4 regions of the Pseudomonas sp. LG1E9 genome follow, and region 2 is predicted to be linked to each of the others. Evidence: predicted binding sites of a transcription regulator. Region 2 holds the regulator's gene; each other region holds the start of a gene.
What was found. Region 2 encodes FliA, which starts transcription of late flagellar genes. Its sites were predicted from a motif close to CTAAAGTTTNNNNNNNNNNNGCCGNTAA; they were not measured.
Positions count from the first base shown of each region.

Region 1 (3,099 bases), 2.5 Mb from region 2:
TCGAACATCGGCCGGTTGGCGGCATCGGTAATCTGGATGCGCAGGCCTTCGGGCGTGATCTCGAACGAGATCTGATCCTTGAATTTGAGCAGCTGCGGATTTTCATCCACCTTGGTCTGCAACTCTTGCAGCAACAACTCCAGGCGTTCCTGCTCGACCTGCTCGGCCATGCTCTCGACCGTGTCACGCTCGATCGGGATTTTTTCCTGCGGGGCCTCGGTCTTGACCTCTGGGTTGATGGTGCGCTCAGGCGCCAACTGCGGCGAGCCGCCCAGGTCGATCACAAACGGCGTACCACTTTCCGAGAAGCCAATCGGGTCTTTGAAGTAACCGGCGATGGCGATCTTCTGTTCGGGCGTGGCGGTAGACATCAGCCACAGCACCAGGAAGAACGCCATCATCGCCGTCGCAAAGTCGGCGAAGGCGATTTTCCAGGCGCCACCATGGTGCCCCGCAGCGAAGCGCTTGACGCGCTTGATGATTATCGGCTGGTTGTTTTCCATGGCTTAGCGACCGCGAACCGCTTGTTCCAGCTCGGCGAAGCTTGGGCGATGCTTCGGGTACAACACCTTGCGACCGAACTCGACCGCCAGCGATGGCGGCATGCCGGACGCGGACGCTACCAGGCTGGCCTTGATCGATTCGTACAGATTGATTTCTTCCTTGGCATCGTGAGCCAGGGAGGTGGCCAGCGGGCCGAAGAAACCATAGGCCGCGAGAATACCGAAGAACGTACCCACCAGCGCCGCACCTACGTGCATGCCGATGGCCGCTTGGTCACCTTCGCCCAGGGATGCCATGGTCACCACGATACCGAGCACCGCCGCAACAATACCGAAGCCAGGCATGCCGTCGGCGATGCCGGTCACGGCGTGGGAAGGGTGTTCCAGCTCTTCTTTAAGGCTGAACAATTCCATGTCGAACAGGCCTTCCAGCTCGTGGGGGGCCATGTTGCCGGAGGACATGATGCGCAGGTAGTCGCAGATATAGGCGGTCATGCGCTCATCTTTGAGCACGGCCGGGTATTTGGCGAAAATCGGGCTGGCGGCGGCGTCCTCGATGTCGGCCTCGATGGCCATCATGCCTTCGCGGCGGCTCTTGTTGAGGATCTCGTACACCAGGCCCAGCACTTCCAGGTAGAAGGTGTGGGTAAAGCGCGAACCGAACATGGCCAGCGATTTCTTGACCACGTGCATGGTCATGTAGCCGGGGTTGGCCTGCAGGAAGGCGCCCAGTGCCGCACCACCAATGATCAGCACTTCGAAAGGCTGGATCAGTGCCGCAATTTTACCGTGGGACAGGACGTACCCGCCGAGCACGCTCGCGAAGACGACGATGATGCCGATAATTTTAGCCATAGGAGATGAGTACTTGCGCCGTCGGGTTCATGGACATATTTGGGGGAACTGGAAAACTCTTGTTCCTCTTATCGGCAAAACTGCGCCAGACTATAGCCCGTTAAGGCGAAAAGCCAGTTCGGCCCGCTCCGGGCGTGTTGACCGCAAGTGATGATCGCGCCCCAATCATGGCTAATGAAACGACAGTCCCATCTGTAAGACCCTCCTCTCTCGCCGCTTGGATCAAGCGTCTGGACGACGTACTGCTGCCCGTTCCTCAGGCCAGCCATGACCGAGTGTGCAAAGCCATCCGCGACAGTCGCAGTTCGTTGCGAGATATTGCCGAACTGATGCAGAACAGCCCCGCCCTGGTGCTCAGCGTGATGCGCGAGGCCAACAGCCACACCCATGGCAGCCTGGCGGAACCGGCGGAAAACCTTGAAGTGGCGCTTAACCGCCTGGGCCTCAAGCGCGCCGAAGAACTGCTCGCACGCCTGCCCTCGTTGCCCGCTCAAGAGATTCCCGTGGCATTGCGCCAGCTGCTGCTGGTGAGCCAGCACGCGTCGCAGCAGGCCAACGGCTTGTTCGGCAGCCGCCTGGCGCGGCTCTGGCAGGACATTCACTGGGGCAGCCTGCTGTTTCTGTCGCCGCTGTGGCCGATGGCCGTTGCCTACCCCAAACTGCTTGAAGAGTGGGAACTGCGCGTCATCCACAAAGGCGAGCCTGCACGCAAGGTCGAGCAGGAACTGTTCGGCGTACGCCTGCTGGACCTGTGCCTGGGCCTGACCGAAGCCTGGCACCTGCCGATCTGGGTATCCCAGGGCTATACCCTGTTGCTGCGCGAACAACGTTTGCTGGTCAAGGCGCTGCATATCGCCCGCGAAGACGACCCGTTGCGCCACCAGCAATTGCTCGACGCCGAACCCAATCTGCGTCGCTGGCTGAACCAGCCGGCCAATACCGTGCTGCTGGCCAATGGCCTGGCGATGTCGGCCCAGGAGTCCTGGACCTGCCCGCACACCCAACGCTGGCAATACCTCACCGCCCTGTACCTGCAACAGCCCTTGGCAGAGGTGCAGCAACACTCTCATCAACAAGCCGTGACCAGCGCCCGCACCGCCCTGATGCCCGACCTCTGGCACCCGGCGCTGTCGCTGATCTGGCCGTGGCACGTACAGAAGATCCATCGCGGCCTGCTGCCGGCGCCGCCACCGACTGCCGAGGCCCTGGCCGTTTGGCGCAACCGCTGCACCGAACTGCTCGTAGAGCCGAGCCGCTTTGCCAATGCCATGCATTTGACCACCTGCGCCAAGGAAGCCCTGGTGGCCAGTGGCATGCAGCGTGTCCTGTTGTTCATGGCCGATCGCGCCCTGAGCACCTTGCGTGTACACCAGGCCGACGGCCTGCCCAAAGACGCCGCCAACCTGAGCCTTGATGTGGTCAACAGCACGCTGCTGCAACGCCTGCTGGAAAAATCCGCCCAAGTGCGCCTGACGCCGGACAACCACGCGCAGTTCTCGGCCTTGCTGCCGCCGATCCTGCGCCGCCTGTTCACCGGTGAACACCTGCTGTTGCGCTCGATGAGCTGCAATGGCCGCGTGGTGATGGTGATGGTCGCCGACCAGGGCGGCGGGCCGTTCTCGGAAACCACCGTGCAGGCCTTCGGCAAAACCGCCCAATGCATCGAGAAAGCCCTGCACAGCTTTACCAACCGCAGCGCCTGATGCTTGCGCTACAATCGCCGTCCTTTATCGCCAACATT
Region 1 is NZ_CP029983.1:1,307,048-1,310,146, reverse strand. Features, by position in the region: gene motB (flagellar motor protein MotB) at 1-503, opposite strand, end outside; gene motA (flagellar motor stator protein MotA) at 507-1,358, opposite strand; gene DNK50_RS06150 (HDOD domain-containing protein) at 1,526-3,061, shown strand.
Region 1: a site for FliA is predicted at 1,427-1,454, ahead of motA (flagellar motor stator protein MotA). Genes of this name have one in related genera too.

Region 2 (3,099 bases):
GTGGCATCAGTGATCTGCGAGATTTCTTCGGCCTGGGGCATGTGCGGGTCAATCTGAAAATTGACGATCGCACTGTGCAGCTCGCGTGTGAGCTTGCCCACTTCCTGGTACAGGCCGCGGTCACGGGTCTGGTTGAGCTCATGGATCAACTGCACCGCGTCGCCGAAATGGCCTTTTTCAAGGCTGTCGACCAACTGGTGAGCATGCTTTTTCAGGGTGGACTCGAAGTCTCCCTGTGACGATTCGTTATGCTCCATAGCTCCCCCGCGATGGCATTAGCCGTGGATGCGTTCAAAGATCTTTTCGATCTTCTCTTTCAAGGCCTGTGCAGTGAATGGCTTGACCACGTAACCGTTGACCCCGGCTTGGGCGGCTTCGATGATCTGCTCACGCTTGGCTTCGGCGGTTACCATCAACACGGGAAGACTGCGCAATTTTTCGTCGGCGCGCACGTGGCGCAACAAGTCGATGCCCGTCATGCCCGGCATGTTCCAGTCCGTTACCAGAAAGTCGATGCTCCCGCTGTTGAGGATCGGAATCGCCGTAAGGCCGTCATCCGCCTCGACCGTGTTTGTGAACCCAAGGTCACGCAACAGGTTTTTTATGATCCGCCGCATCGTTGAGAAGTCATCAACGATGAGGATTTTCATGTTCTTGTCCAATTCGACCTCCAAGCAGTCTTAAACGCGCCCAGCACCTGGACGCGCCATTTCAATCAACAGGCATTACACAAAAAGGACTGCCGGGGGCACCACGGATCGAACCCGCGACGGCCTATCACCATCGCGGTATCGCTTTGCAGTGCTCCCCACACTGCCTGTCAGCGCGCTCGCCACTCTCCCAAACGCCCCCGCAAGCGGGCTGCGCATTGGCTGTGCAACTGGCTGACACGCGATTCGCTGACCCCCAGGACCTCACCGATTTCCTTGAGGTTCAGCTCTTCGTCGTAGTACAGCGCCAACACTAACCGCTCGCGCTCGGGCAAGTTGGCAATGGCGTCCGCCAATGCGCCCTGGAAGCGTTCATCCTCCAGGTCACGTGACGGCTCCATGTGCGCGCTCGCGCCGTCCTCGTGCAACCCTTCGTGTTCGCCGTCCTGCAACAGGTCGTCGAAACTGAACAGGCGGCTGCCCAAGGTATCGTTCAAAATCCCGTAGTAATCGTCGAGACTCAATTGGAGTTCGGCCGCAACTTCGTGATCTTTAGCGTCGCGGCCGGTTTTTGCTTCAATTGCACGAATTGCGTCACTGACCATGCGCGTATTGCGGTGCACCGAACGCGGTGCCCAATCGCCTTTACGCACCTCATCGAGCATCGCGCCACGGATGCGGATGCCCGCATACGTCTCGAAACTCGCGCCTTTGCTGGCGTCGTATTTGGTCGACACTTCGAGCAAGCCGATCATGCCGGCCTGGATCAGGTCTTCGACCTGCACGCTGGCAGGCAGGCGTGCCAACAGGTGATAGGCGATACGCTTGACCAGCGGCGCATAGCGCTCAATCAACTCACCCTGACTGTCACGGGCAGACTTCTTGTAGGCGTTGTAGCCGTTCGCTGTCATAGCACCGGTCCTGCGCTCGTCTGATGTACCAATCGCTCGACGAAAAACTCCAGATGCCCCCGTGGGTTGGCGGGCAACGGCCAGGTATCGACCTTCTGGGCAATAGCCTTGAACGCCAGTGCGCATTTGGAACGAGGGAACGCTTCGTAGACCGCACGCTGCTTTTGCACAGCCTTGCGCACACACTCGTCGTAGGGAACTGCGCCGACGTATTGTAAGGCGACATCGAGAAAGCGATCCGTGACCTTGGTCAACTTGGCGAACAGGTTGCGCCCTTCCTGCGGGCTCTGGGCCATGTTGGCCAGGACGCGGAAGCGGTTCATGCCGTAGTCACGGTTAAGCAGTTTGATCAGGGCGTAGGCGTCGGTGATCGAGGTGGGTTCATCGCAGACCACCAGCAACACTTCCTGCGCGGCGCGCACGAAGCTGACCACGGACTCGCCGATCCCGGCGGCGGTGTCGATCACCAGCACGTCGAGGTTGTCGCCGATATCACTGAATGCCTGGATCAGGCCGGCATGTTGCGCCGGGCTCAGGTGCACCATGCTCTGGGTGCCAGAGGCGGCCGGCACGATGCGGATCCCACCGGGGCCCTGCAGCAGCACATCGCGCAGCTCGCAGCGCCCTTCGATCACATCGGCAAGGGTATGTTTGGGCGTCAGTCCCAGCAGAACGTCGACGTTCGCCAACCCCAGGTCAGCGTCCAGCAGCATGACGCGACGGCCAAGCTCTGCCAGGGCCAGGGACAAATTCACTGACACGTTAGTTTTCCCGACGCCACCTTTGCCGCCGGTCACCGCGATCACCTGTACGGGATGCATGCTGCCCATTTTATTTCTTTACCTTGTCTTGCTTAGACGCAGGCTACATGGCTTGGCCGCGTGAATCGCTTGCAGACCATCGATGTAGGTACATTTCACGGTGTTCATCCTGACTTCAACCGACCCGTTTTGCCGGGTTGTGGTAGAGGTCGGCGAACATATCGGCCATCGCTTCCTCGCTAGGCTCTTCTTGCATTTGCACGCTGACGGCGCGGCTGACCAACTGATGACGGCGCGGCAGATGCAGATCATCCGGGATCCGCGGCCCGTCGGTCAGGTAGGCAACCGGTAGTTCATGGCTGATAGCCAGGCTCAACACTTCGCCCAGGCTGGCGGTTTCATCCAGTTTGGTCAGGATGCAACCGGCCAGGCCGCAGCGCTTGTAGCTATGGTACGCAGCGGTAAGAACCTGTTTCTGGCTGGTGGTTGCAAGCACCAGGTAATTTTTCGACTTGATGCCACGCCCGGCCAGGCTTTCCAGCTGCATGCGCAACGCCGGGTCGCTGGCTTGCAGGCCAGCGGTGTCGATCAGCACCACGCGCTTGCGCAGCAGCGGGTCGAGGGCGTTGGCCAGGGATTGGCCCGGGTCGACGTGGGTCACCGGCACATTGAGGATGCGGCCCAACGTCTTGAGTTGCTCCTGGGCGCCGATGCGGTAGCTGTCCATGCTCACCAGCGCGATGTTGTTCGCGCCGTACTTGAGCACATAACGCGCTG
Region 2 is NZ_CP029983.1:5,071,695-5,074,793, forward strand. Features, by position in the region: gene DNK50_RS23145 (protein phosphatase CheZ) at 1-257, opposite strand, end outside; gene DNK50_RS23150 (chemotaxis response regulator CheY) at 276-650, opposite strand; gene fliA (RNA polymerase sigma factor FliA) at 821-1,561, opposite strand; gene fleN (flagellar synthesis regulator FleN) at 1,558-2,391, opposite strand; gene flhF (flagellar biosynthesis protein FlhF) at 2,498-3,099, opposite strand, start outside.

Region 3 (3,099 bases), 2.0 Mb from region 2:
ATCGACCAGCTGCTTCAACCGATTGGCTTGTTGCGAGAGCGCATCGCAGTCCTTCAGGGTTTCGTTGAGATTGGTCACGCCCTGTTGGTTCAGCAGGTTGATCTGGTTGATGTCGACGTTGAGGGTTTCCACCACGGCAGTCTGTTCCTCGGTGGCCGCAGCGACGGACTGGTTCATGCCGTCGATCTCGACGATTCGCTGCGTAACGCTGACCAGGCGCTCGCCCGCCTGGTTGGCCACTTGAACGCTTTCTTCACTGGAGGTCTGACTGGCATTCATGGTGGTCACTGCCTCACGCGAACCCACTTGCAGCGAAGTGATCATTTTATGAATCTCTTCAGCCGACTCCTGGGTACGGTGAGCCAGGTTACGCACCTCATCAGCGACCACGGCAAATCCGCGTCCTGCTTCACCGGCACGAGCCGCTTCGATGGCCGCGTTCAATGCCAGCAGGTTGGTTTGCTGGGAAATACCTTTGATCACATCAAGGATGTGGCCGATGTTGTCAGTGCTGGCGTTCAGAGTTTCGATCTGGGTGCAAGACAGGCTGATCTTTTGCGACAGCTCCGACATTGCCAGGATGGTTTGCTCAACTACTTTGCGCCCATCGTCGGCCTGCTCGCTGGCACCACTGGCGTGCTGTGAAGCGTCGGCGGCGTTACGTGCGATTTCCTGGGTAGCGGCGCCCAGCTCGTTGATGGCTGCGGCCACGCTGTTGGTGCGTGCGCTCTGCTCGTCAGAGCCGATGATCGAGGCATTGGACGACGCCATCACACGCTGGGACAAGTCATGCACCTGGCGTGTGGCTGAGGACACTTCGGAAATCGAGGCGTGAATACGCTCCACGAACCGGTTGAACGCACTGCCCACTTCTCCGAACTCGTCTTTGCTGGTGACCGCCAGGCGGCGGGTCAGGTCGCCCTCGCCTTGGGCAATGTCCTGCATGGCAATACCCATGGTGGTCAGGGGCCGCAGCAGCACTTGGATCAGCAAGCTCAAGAGCACGGCAATCGCGACGACGGCGATCAGCATGGCAATCAATGCGGACGTACGGAATTTACCCAGCGGTGCGTAGGCTTTGTCTTTATCAATCGACAGACCGATATACCAATCAGCACCAGGCAAGCCACTGATAGGCGTGAACGACAGGATGCGATCCTGGCCTTTGAGGACGACCTCCTGGTTAAGTTTCTCGATGCGCAGGCTGATGCCAGGATAGATATCCTTGAGGTTTTTCATCACTTGGTCTTCGTCAGGGCTGACGATGACTTGGCCGTCACCGCTGACCAGGAACGCATGGCCGATACCGCCGAAATCCACCGAGTTGATGATCTTCACCAGGGTTTGCAGGCTCAGGTCTCCGCCGACCACGCCGAGCAACTCGCCATTCTTTTTCACCGGCATGGCGATCGTTACGATCTGCCCTCCCACTGCGGCCATATAGGGCGGCGTGAGCATGGGTTTATCGGCAGCCACCGCTTGTTTGTACCAAGGACGCTGACGAGGGTCGTAACCGTCAGGCATCTTTGCGTCCGGGCGCTGGGTGAACACCCCGTTAGTTTGGCCAACATAGGTGAACTGGAAGTTCGAAGTGAACGCTGGTTGATCGACCAACCCCGGGAGGTCAGCCCCACTGCCTTGGTGGGCAACGTTTTGCGTCAGGCTTTCGAGCACCAATATTCGACCGCTGAGCCAGTTCTGCACGCTGCTGGCGGTGAGCTCACCAGACTGCTGAATAGACGACTCCAGGTTCTGCTTGATGGTGCTGCGCTGCAGATAGTCGTTGTAAAGGGTAAATAACGCGAAGGCCAGAACCACAACGCCTGACGCGGCCAACAAAATTTTATGACTGAATTTGAGATTCATTTCATCGACTTCTTTTTGCCAAAGGGGGGTGAGCGGGCCGAATGGAGCATTCCATGTAACGGTGTCGGCAGCTTCTCAGGCCGCTCTATTTCGGTGCACACATGGCTTATCAGGCTTTCGGCCACGTCGAAGCAAAACTTAGGGGTTTGTGGGAAAGATCTTCTTTTTAAGTAGGAAACCGACCAGTGGTTGTCGTACAAGGACCAGAGTTGCAAATTTTTTCCGCCTATCAAACAATGCGACTAATTATCATTTGTGACGTCTGGCCGAGCTCGTTTACATGCCGCCCTCTGAGTACATCTCGTGTGAAGAAAACGTTGTGCAGGCGCTTTACTGCACCCACCACAACTGGCTGAACACTTGGCTGCGCAGCCGCCTGGGTAATGCAGCCGATGCTGCAGACCTGGCTCAAGACACCTTCGTACGCCTGCTGCAGAGAACCGAGCGTTTTGAACTCAAGGCGCCACGGGCATTTTTGCGCACAATTGCCCGAGGTTTAGTCATTGATCACTGGCGCCGCGAGGAGATCGAACGGGCCTATCTCGAATCAATCGCCCATCTGCCCGAAGCGTTGGCGCCGAGTGCTGAGGCGCGAGTATCGGTGCTGGAGTTGCTGGAGGACATCGCCCGGCTTTTGGAAGGCTTGAAACCCAAGGTGCGTAAGGCATTTCTGATGGCCCAGTGTGATGGGCTAACGTACAAACTGATCGCGCAGCAGATGGGTATCTCACTGAGGTCAGTTGAACGTTATGTCGCCGAGGCGCTTTATCACTGCTACGTCCTGCGTTATGGCACCCATGGATAACTCCACACGCTGCGGCCCAGATCCTAGGGTGGTCAAGCAGGCTATCAGTTGGATGCTGCGCTTGCGTAACAACAGCGCCAACACTCAGTTGCTCGTGCAATGTGAGCACTGGCGCGAAGCTCATCATGATCATGAACTGGCTTGGCAACGGGTTCAGGCGCTGCAGCAGGAGCTGAATAGCCAGCTGACCGCGATCCCCGAGACGCACAGGGCACTGGAAAACAGTGCTCAGGGCCTTGGGCGGCGGCAGGCACTGAAGCTATTGTCCGGAGCACTGTTGGTGGGTTCGGCGGTATGGGTAAGCCGGGATCTGAGCGGTTGGCAGCGCTGGACTTCTGACTTCGCAACAGCCACCGGCGAGCGCCGCAACATGCAACTGCCCGAGGGCACTCGCCTGCAACTCAACACAGACAGTGCGGTAGACCTGG
Region 3 is NZ_CP029983.1:803,161-806,259, reverse strand. Features, by position in the region: gene DNK50_RS03975 (methyl-accepting chemotaxis protein) at 1-1,866, opposite strand, end outside; gene DNK50_RS03970 (sigma-70 family RNA polymerase sigma factor) at 2,147-2,671, shown strand; gene DNK50_RS03965 (FecR domain-containing protein) at 2,655-3,099, shown strand, end outside.
Region 3: a site for FliA is predicted at 1,981-2,008, ahead of DNK50_RS03975 (methyl-accepting chemotaxis protein). Genes of this name have one in related genera too.

Region 4 (3,099 bases), 1.1 Mb from region 2:
CTGCCCATCGCGACCGTCAAAAACCGACCCATAGCTGTCGCTCAGCAGAGGCAGAAACGCTACCTCACTGATGAAACCGCCGCCCCAACGCATCCAGCCGCACTGCAATCGGCGGCAGTTGTTCGCTGCTCCGCGCTAGCATCTCCACATCGTCTGCGGTGCTTTGGGCAATGCCCTGCACCGACTGCAACCGCCCGACAATTTCCAGGTTTGCTGAGCTCTGTTCCCGCGAGGTGGTGACGATTCGTCCGTTCAGCGCATCGATCTGGCTGATGTCATTGCCCACGGCCCTTAGCATGTCCACCGCGACCTGGCTGTCTTCCACGCAGCGCTCTACGCCTTGGCGGCTGTCGTGCATGGCTTCGACGGCTTCGCGGCTGCCTTGCTGCAAGCTGTCGATGATGGTTTTGATTTCCTGGGTGGAGACGGCTGTGCGTTGCGCCAGGCTGCGTACTTCGTCGGCGACGACGGCGAAGCCGCGGCCTTGTTCGCCGGCGCGGGCGGCTTCGATGGCGGCGTTGAGGGCGAGGAGGTTGGTCTGGTTGGCGATGCTGCTGATGACTTCGAGCACCGAGCCGATCTGTTCGGCCTGCACGGCCAGGCCTTGGACGGTCTGGTGGGTGCCGCTGAGGCGCGTGGCCAGTTGGGTGATTTCGTGTTGGGCGCGGCCGACGCTTTCCTGGCCGCGCAGGATTTGCTGGCTGGCGATGCCGGCGTGTTCTACGGCTTCCTCGACGTGCACTGTAATGTTGCCCATGGCGTGTTCCATGCGCTCCATGGAGTCGGTCATTTGCGCAATTTCGGCGAGTTGGTGGCGCGCGCCTTTTTCCAGGGTGCCGCTGGCGTGGGCCAGTTCCTGGCCGAGTTGGCCGAGGCCGTGGGAGTCGCGGGCGACCCCGTCGATGAGGCCGGTGATCTGGTGCAGGAAGTGGTCGAAGCGTTTGGCCAGGGAGACGTGCACCTTGCCTTCGCCCTGGGCGGTTTCCACGGTGAATTGGGTGGTGACGGCGAGCATCTTTTCGAGCATTTCCTGGCTCTCGACGGCTTCGGCGTGGCTGTGCACGGCGAGGTAGAGCAGGGCGACGGTTTCCATCACCACGTAGAAGGCGTGCACAAACACCATGGTCCAGCCGCCATGGTGTTCCATCACGAACACCGGGAAACCTTGATGCTGCAAGGCATGGAAGACTACGTGGTGCACGGCGATAGTGAGTGCGGCCACCAGGATCGGCAGCCAGTCGCGGTAGAACGTCAGCACCGCCAGCAGGGCGAAAATCCCGAAGTGGGATTCGATCACGCCCTGGGCCTGGTTGATGTGCAGCGCGGCCATGATCATCAGGCCCGCGCCGAGTGCGCAGCGCATTGCCCGGGTGCCGCCGATGGCGCGGTAGAGCGCGGTCAGCACCACACTGGTGCCGCCACCGACGACGATTGCCTGGGCCAGGGTGTCGTGCCAGAACGCCAGGCCTACGGAGAACAGTGTCATCAGCCAGATCAGCGCCAGCATGATGCGGTCGGCCTTGCGGTAGTGCTCTAGGAAGCGCGCGTGGACAGGCATTCACTCTTACTCCATGTGGTCTGGCCAGGAACAAAGCATGCGGCGTGCCACGATGGCGCGCGGGTACAGAGCAAAGCAGGTATCAGGTTTTTTTCAGGATCGGGGTGCCAAAAGGCTTATCGGCATTTGTGGTGGGGACTTTAAGTGCCGCAACAAGAGGAAAGGCTGCCCGAGCGGGCAGCCTTGATGAGGGTCAGAAGCTGTACTTGGCCGTCAGCATCATGTTGCGCGGGTTGCCGTACGAGTCGCCGCCATAGCTCACGGAGTTGGCAATCGACGAATAGTAGCTGCGGTCGAAGATGTTGTTGGCGTTGAGCTGCAGGTCCAGATGGTCGTTGACCCTGTAGCCGGCCATCAGGTCGGTGACGGCGTAGGCGCCTTGTTGCAGGCGGTAGGTGCTGCCGTCGGCCAGTTTGATGTCGTTGTACATGCGGCTCTGCCAGGAGATGTTGCCGCCCACGCGGAATTTTTCCAGCGGGCCCTGGAGGTTGTAGCGGGTGGTCAATTTGAACAGATGCTCCGGGGTGTCGGTGTCGTACTGCTTGTTGACCTTCTCCGGGCTGGCTTCATCCTTGATGGTGTGGGTCCGTGCGTAGGTGTAGCCACCGCCGACCTGCCAGTTGTCGGTCAGGGCGCCTTGCAGTTCGAAGTCGATACCCTGGCTGCGGATCTCGCCGGAGGCTTCATAGCACTCCGTCTGCGGGCAGTTCTGCACAGTCACTTGGCTAGCACGGTTTTCCTGGTCGACACGGAACAGTGCGACGCTCGCATTCAGCGCGCCGCCCAGGTATTCGCCCTTGACGCCGACCTCGTAGTTCTTGCCGACGATTGGCTTGACCGGCGTGCCGGAAATGTCCTTGGCGCTCTGTGGCGTGAAGATGTCGCTGTAGCTGACGTAGACCGAGTGATGGTCGTCCAGCTCGTAGATCAGGCCCGCGTAGCGCGTCAGGTTGCGGGTGACTTTGTAGTCGCCGCTGTTGCTGCCGTGGGCATCGTAGTCGTACCAGTCCAGGCGCCCGCCGAGGATCAGCTTCAGCGGGTCCGCCAGGCTCAGGCGGGTGGTGACGTAGACGCCGTCCTGGGTGGTGATTTCGCGGGTGTCGGAGGTGTGCACGAAGTCCGGTTTGCCGGCGTTGATCGGCCAATTGGTGTCGTACGGGCTGTAGTCGTGGCTGGTCATGTCGTAAATGCGGCGGCTGGCGCCGACCACCAGCTCATGGCTGCGCCCGAATGCCTGGAACGGACCGCTGACGAACGCGTCGACGCCGGCCTGGTTCTCGTCGTAGGCGGCTTGGTAGACGGTTCGTCCCAGCGACTTGTCCGCCGCCCAACGCGATTGGTAGGAGCCCGAGAACAAGGCTTTCTGCTCGGCGTAGTTGGCGTTGACTTGCAGCTTCCAGTCGTTGGCCAGGTTCTGGCGCAGTTCGGCGAAGACCGTGTTGATCTCCTGGTCCTTGTTTTCCCAGTCGGTGCCGGGGTTGTAGGAGCGGGGCAGGTCGAGGTGATGGCCGTCCTGGCCGATCATCGAGGAGCCCCAGAAA
Region 4 is NZ_CP029983.1:3,923,407-3,926,505, reverse strand. Features, by position in the region: gene DNK50_RS17940 (methyl-accepting chemotaxis protein) at 65-1,558, opposite strand; gene DNK50_RS17935 (TonB-dependent siderophore receptor) at 1,752-3,099, opposite strand, start outside.
Region 4: a site for FliA is predicted at 1,675-1,702, ahead of DNK50_RS17940 (methyl-accepting chemotaxis protein). Genes of this name have one in related genera too.